Regions from separate parts of the Pedococcus sp. P2_F6 genome, predicted to be linked through region 2. Evidence: riboswitches for the same ligand, from Rfam matches in the RefSeq annotation. Region 2 holds a riboswitch; the other holds the start of a gene.
What was found. Region 2 has a riboswitch for cobalamin ahead of AC1DWP_RS00345 (prenyltransferase/squalene oxidase repeat-containing protein). Riboswitches for the same ligand answer to the same signal wherever they lie in the genome.

Region 1 (3,405 bases), 670 kb from region 2:
TCGATGCACTCGTAGGCGCCCGCGATCGAGGCGATGGTTGCCGTGGGCGCGATGGCGATGAGCAGCGAGTTGCGAAGTCCATTCTCCTTGATGGCGTTCCGCACCGACTCCCAGCGCCGGGTCTGAGTCGGCGTGACACCCCAGAGGTCGGGTTGCAGATCACCGCGCGCCGCGCGCGTCTGCTGGTATGCCGGGTGCGGGCCGTGCTCGCCCGCCAGCTCCGCGGACTGCTCCAGTGCCGACAGGTAGACCTCCTCCGCTATGCGGGTGGACAGCTCCTGCGCCTCGGACGAGTCGAACGGCAGCCGCAACGCGAACAGCACGTCCTGCAGGCCCATGACGCCCAGGCCCACGGGCCGCCATCTCGGGTTGGACGCCGCGGACTCGGCGGACGGGTAGTAGTTGATGTCGATGACGCGGTCCAGGTAGGTCACGGCCGTCCGCACGGTCGCCCGCAGCTTGTCCCAGTCCATTGCGTCGCGACCACCGGTCAGGTGCTGGGCCAGGTTGACCGAACCCAGGTTGCACACGGCCGTCTCGTCGTTGCTGGAGACCTCGATGATCTCGGTGCACAGGTTGGAGAGGTGGACGACCGGCGCGCCGGGCACCTGGTCGTCGCTGGTCTGGTTGCACGTCCGGTTGCTGGCGTCCTTGAAGGTCATCCAGCCGTTACCGGTCTGGGCCAGGGTCCGCATCATCTTGCCGTAGAGCTCGCGTGCGCTGACCTGGCGCACGAAGCGTCCGTCGCGCTCCGCCGCGGCATACACAGCCTCGAAGGCCGGACCCCACAGGTCCGGGAGTTCGGGCACCTCGTTCGGGTCGATCAGGCTCCACTGCTCGTCGGCCTCGACGCGGCGCATGAACTCGTCGGGGACCCAGTTGGCCAGGTTGAGGTTGTGGGCTCGGCGGGCGTCCTCGCCGGTGTTGTCGCGCAGCTCGAGGAACTCCTCGATGTCGGGGTGCCATGGCTCGAGGTAGACGCACGCGGCTCCCTTGCGGCGACCGCCCTGGTTGACCGCGGAGACCGACGAGTCGAGGGTGCGCAGCCACGGGACGATGCCGTTGGAGTGACCGTTGGTGCCACGGATCAGCGCCCCACGGGACCGCACCCGCGACCACGAGATCCCAATGCCACCAGCGAACTTGGACAGCTTGGCGACCTGGGTGTAACGGTCGTAGATCGACTCCAGCTCGTCCTGGGGCGAGTCGACGAGGTAGCAGGACGACATCTGGGTGTGCCGCGTGCCGGAGTTGAACAGGGTGGGAGAGCTGGGCAGGTAGGCCAGCGAGGCCATCAGCTGGTAGAAGGCGATCGCTTCCTGAGGTGTGTGCGACAGGCCGCAGGCCACCCGGAGCAGGAAGTACTGGGGGGTCTCGATGACCAACCGGGTGTCGGGGTGGCGCAGCAGGTAGCGGTCGTAGACGGTGCGCAGCCCGAAGTACTCGAATCGCCGGTCGTTGGACACGTCGACGGCGTGGTCGAGCTTGCGCGCGTTGGCCTCGACGAAGGCAGCGGTCTCGTCACCGATCAGTCCCTCGAGGTGCCCGAGGCGGACGGCCTGGCTGAACGACGCGATCTGCTGCCCGCGGACCTCCTTGTCGATGTAGTTCGACAACAACCGGGCTGCGAGCCGGGAGTACTCCGGCTCGGCCGCGGTCATCTCTGCCGCCGTCTGGATGGACAGTCGGTCGAGCTCGGCGGTGGTGGCTCCGTCGTAGAGGCCGCTGATGGTCCGGGTGGCGATCGCCATGGGGTCGACCTCGGCGAGGTCGTCGCACCACCGCTCCACGGCGCGGACGATCTTCATCACGTCGACGGGTTCGGCGTCGCCGTTGCGCTTGCGCACGGCCATCGTCGTGCGTCGGGTGGTCGTCGCTTCGGCGGCCTCAGGGGGGTGGACGACGTCACTGTCGACCACGTCGGTGCTGGTGTCGGTCACTGCTCTCTCCTCGCGAGCGAATCGGTGCCGCGGACGCGAGGAGGAGACGACGACGCAGCCACGCGCGTCGCCGAGGGCGACGGGGTGCGGTGCTGCGCATGTCGTGTGACCCGCCCTCGAGGCCACGACTCACCGCGCACGGTGTGCACGGTCGCTGGCAGGTCTTCGGACTCGCGGACGTGTCGTGCCGGCGACCCGGATCTGGTGGGTCGCCGACTCGGTTCCTACTGGCCGTCGCTTCCCACCCGCGTGTGCGAGCAGTGCTTGATGACGGCGGTCGTTTCCGCTTACCGCTGCGGGGCAGTCCCGGAATCTCACCGGGTTCCCTCTTGCCCCGAAGACCGATTGCGCGGCCTTCGGACCAGCAAGAGACACCATATGCGGGTGGTTGGCGCAAAGCGCGGCACCACATGTTGGGTCGGCGTGTCGCTTCCCTAGGATTGCCTGCATGCGGCGCGCCATCCCCTTCGCGGCCAGCGCGGCAATCGTCCTCCTTGCCCTGGTGGGGTGCTCCGCCCCTTCACCAAGCGGTGCGCCGGCACCGCCTGCCGGCACCCCGGCATACCCCCGACTCACCCCGACCTGCCCGGTGGCGACCTCCACAGGGAGGCCGCCCACCGTGACGGTCGGCCAGCTCAACCGGATCGTCGCGGGCCTCGACCTGCCGTTGTGGCAGGCCGGCGACATCGGCGCCAGCGCCCGACTCCCGGATGAGCGGATCGTGTGGGTCTTCGGCGACACGGTGCGCCGCGAAGGGATCTCCCCGCGGATCGTGGCCAACTCCATGCTGGTCACGAGCGGACTGTGCACGTCCCAGGTCGAGACGTCAGCGCGGGGACCGGCGATCCCCGACCGCGCCGATGGCGTCGTCCACTGGCCGATGTCGGTGGTGTCGCTGTCGAGGCCGGACGCTGACTTCCTCGTCGTCATCACCGCACGCATCCGTCGTGGCGTTGCGGGAAGCTTCGACTTCACGTACCTCGGCAGCAGCGCAACGGTTTTCGAGGTGCCCACCGGTGGGGCCCCGCAGCTGCGGCACCAGCTGGACATCACCCCCGACAGCCCCGCGCCCGACCAGGTCAACTGGGGCTCGGCGATGACCGTGAGTGGTGACTGGCTCTACGTCTACGGCACCCGGCTCCCCACTCGCCACTCCTTCGGACGAGCGCTGTATGCCGCCCGCGCACCGGTGGCTGCCGCGCGTGACCGCTCCACGTGGCAGTTCTGGGACGGCGCGGCCTGGGTGTCGGAACAGGATCGCGCTGCGGTGGTCCTCGCGGCCGAGGGCGGGGTCTCCCAGACCTTGTCGGTCGACGCCGTCGACGGCCACTTCGTCATCGTCTCCAAGCGGGACGGCGACCTCGGCAACACGGTCTACGCGTGGTCGTCGGACTCACCCGTCGGCCCCTGGGCGGCTCAGCGAGGGACGAGGGCGGAGTTCCAGGACCCGTCGGGACAGCTCAAG
Region 2 (3,405 bases):
GCGCGACTGCGGGTCGACCGGGTCGGTGCCGTCGGAGGTGTCTGCGCCGAACAGGTCCTTGGCGTAGGCCGCGAGGCGCGCCTCACCGATGAGGTAGCGCTCGGTGGTGCCGGTGACGTCGGACTCGACCACGACGTAGTCGATGTCGGGGCCGACCATGATGCCGAGGTTCGCGGGCAGGGTCCACGGCGTCGTCGTCCAGACCAGCGCGAGCTCGCCGGTCTCCAGGCGCAGGCCCACGGTGACAGCCGGGTCCTGGCGGTTCTGGTAGACGTCGTCGTCCATGCGCAGCTCGTGGTTGGACAGCGGGGTCTGGTCGTTCCAGCAGTAGGGCAGCACGCGGAAGCCCTCGTAGACGTAGCCCTTGTCGTACAACGCCTTGAAGGCCCAGATGACCGACTCCATGTAGTCGGGGTTGAGGGTCTTGTAGTCGTTGTCGAAGTCCACCCAGCGCGCCTGACGGGTGACGTAGTCGCGCCACTCCCCCGTGTACTTCAGCACGGACTCGCGGCACTTGGCGTTGAACTTCTCCAGCCCGAGCTCGAGGATCTCGTCCTTGGTCTTGATGCCGAGCTGGCTCATCGCCTCGAGCTCCGCGGGGAGCCCGTGGGTGTCCCACCCGAACCGTCGCTCGACCCGGCGTCCGCGCATCGTCTGGTAGCGCGGGATGAGGTCCTTGACGTAGCCGGTCAGCAGGTGGCCGTAGTGCGGCAGCCCGTTGGCGAACGGCGGCCCGTCGTAGAAGACGAACTCGTTGTCACCGTTCGTGCCCGCCGACCGGTTCTCCACCGACGCGACGAAGGTGCCGTCCTCGTCCCAGTACCTGAGGATCCGCTCCTCGATCTCGGGAAATCGGGGCGAGGCGGGCACGCCAGAGGGCTCGGTGTGGCTGGAGACCTTCGGATAGGTCATGGTGTCGGCGGTCCTCACATCACTCGTGTTCTTCACACGAGGACGACATCGCCGGGATTCCCGGCGGCACCGCGGTACCACCTCGCTTGCCGCACCCACGCGCCCGAGGAGGCCCGCGGCATACGACCGCTCTTGCTCGAGGTTGTGACGGACCCACCCGTCCGGTTCTAGTGAGCCACCACCCCGCGCGTATGCCGCGTGGCGCCGTGACCGTTCTTCCGGAGGCTCCCCGGTGATGGCCGGTTCAGTGCCTGTGCACCCAAGTCTAGCGGGCCGTGACGAAGGGCACGTCCGCGCGGCGGAAGGGCACCGTGCTGCGGTGTAGTCTGAGCGGCGTTGCCCCAGGGCAACACCACGACGCGACACCAGGGGAAGCCGGTCCAACTCCGGCGCTGACCCGCAACCGTAGGCCGCAGTGAAACGCGGCGAGCCGGAACACCTGGATCGCGAAGCGGCTCCATTTCCGTCGAGGTACGCGGGGCGGAGCCCGGACACCAGGTCCGAGGCCGCCCCCCGATGTCGCTCCAGCGACGCCGGGGGTCTTTCACGTTCTGGTGCCGGTGCACCCGTCGCGACACCGTTCGCAGTGAAGAGGCACCATGCACCGCACCCTCCGCAGCGCCCGTCCGGCCGCTGCACTGGCCCTGACACTGGGGGCAGCCCTGGTCCTGCCCGGCGCGGCGTTCGCCGGGACGACCGAGCCCACCCCGGTCAGCACCACGAGCACGACGAGCACCGGGACCACGAGCACCGGGACCGGCAGCGCCACGAGCGAGCCCACCGGCTCGACCTCGGCCACCACCACGACCCCGCCCCCCAGCGACACCTCGACGACCACGTCCGCCACAGGCTCGACCACCACCGGGACGAGCACCCTTCCCAGCACCACGACCGCCACCACCGGGTTGACCAAGTCGAGCGCCGCCAAGACCACCTCCCCCACCCTCGGACTGGTCCCCGGCGGCCGGGCGGGCCGGTATGGGCTGAACGCTGCCGCCGTCCTCCCCGAGACCTCCACCGACCCGGCCCTGGTCGCCGCCGGCTACCTCGTCAGGGAGCTTGCCGCAGGCCAGCACCACTTCTCCACCGTGGTCCCCGGCTTCGGCACGTTCGCCGACTACGGCGTCACCGCGGACGCCGTGCTGGCGCTCGCGGCAGCGGGGGCCGGGCAGGATGAGGCCGCCCTGACCACCGCGTACCTCGCCAACCACGTCCTCGACTACGTCGGCTTCGGCGATCCCAATGAGATCGCGGCGGGCGCGGTCGCGAAGCTCCTCAACGTCGCCATCGCGCAAGGTGTGGACCCGACCGCTTTCGGGGGTCAGAACCTCGTCGCGACCCTGCAGGCGCGAGAGGCACAGAACGGCCGGTTCTCGGACCAGTCGCAGTACGGCGACTTCTCGAACACGTTCGGCCAGTCACTCGCCCTCATCGGACTGCACCGGGCCGCCGTCACCACGAGCGCCCCATCGCGGGCGTACCTGCTGACCCAGCAGTGCTCGAACGGTGGCTTCCTGCTGTTCATGACCGATGCCGGCTGCACCGATCCTGCCTCCGCGGACCCGGATGCCACGGCCATGGCCGTCCAGGCCCTGATCGCGATCGGCGGCGCGACGGCTCAGGTCAGCGCAGGCCTCGACTACCTCGCCACGCGCCAGGCAGCGTCGGGGGGTGTCGGAGGCGGCGGACCCCAGACAGGACTCAACGCCAACACCACCGGTCTCGCCGGACAGGCCTTCCTGGCAGGTGGACGCAGCGCCAATGCTCGTCGCGCCGCATCGTTCGTCGCCGCACTGCAGTACGGCTGCACGTTCCCGGCAGGCGTTCGCGGTGGCATCGCCTACGACCAGACCGCCTACGACGACCAGGCAGACGCCGGAACCGCCGCAGCCCCTGTGGACCAGGACCGTCGTTCGACGTCGCAGGCCGCCCTCGCACTCGCCGGCACGCCGCTGTACGCAGTGTCGGCCGTCGGCGCCGACGCCACGGCGCCCGAACTCGACTGCCCCGCGGTCACGACCTCCACCACGACCTCCTCGACCAGCTCGACGAGCTCGAACAGTGCCGGCACCAGCACCACCGCGGCCGCGCCGGCGCCGGCCGACCCCTCCGACCCCGGATCGGCCGTGCCCGGCAACCTGGCCTTCACCGGTGCCGATGTGGCGGCGGCGACCCTCCTCGGAGCGCTGCTGCTGCTCACCGGAGCAGGGGCCATCGTGCTGGCACGGCGCAAGGGCGTGCACGCCTGATGCGGCTGCTCGCGCGCCTCGTCGCCGTCGCCGGACTCGTCGTCGCCGGCGGCCTCGCCCTCCCGGGCGGGGCCGCCCAGGCGGCGGCGTGCTCGGGCACGTCCGGGGTCACCGTCGTCATCGACTACGGATCCAGCTCGTCAACGTCCTGCGCGCCTGGCGATCCGGCGTCGGCCATGTCCGCCCTCAAGGCCGTGGCCACGGTGGTGAGCCCCCAGCGCTACCCCGGCACCGTCGTGTGCCG

Region 1: it holds a riboswitch for cobalamin, as region 2 does, so the genes downstream of both, AC1DWP_RS03560 (ribonucleoside-diphosphate reductase subunit alpha) here and AC1DWP_RS00345 (prenyltransferase/squalene oxidase repeat-containing protein) in region 2, are expected to answer to the same signal.

What each region holds. Positions count from the first base shown of each region.
Region 1 covers NZ_JBFUEZ010000001.1:746,200-749,604, forward strand. Annotated here, with positions in the region: gene AC1DWP_RS03560 (ribonucleoside-diphosphate reductase subunit alpha) at 1-1,940, opposite strand, end outside; cobalamin riboswitch at 2,080-2,321, opposite strand; gene AC1DWP_RS03565 (DUF4185 domain-containing protein) at 2,389-3,405, shown strand, end outside.
Region 2 covers NZ_JBFUEZ010000001.1:72,767-76,171, reverse strand. Annotated here, with positions in the region: gene ileS (isoleucine--tRNA ligase) at 1-912, opposite strand, end outside; cobalamin riboswitch at 1,282-1,408, shown strand; gene AC1DWP_RS00345 (prenyltransferase/squalene oxidase repeat-containing protein) at 1,512-3,161, shown strand; gene AC1DWP_RS00340 (hypothetical protein) at 3,161-3,405, shown strand, end outside.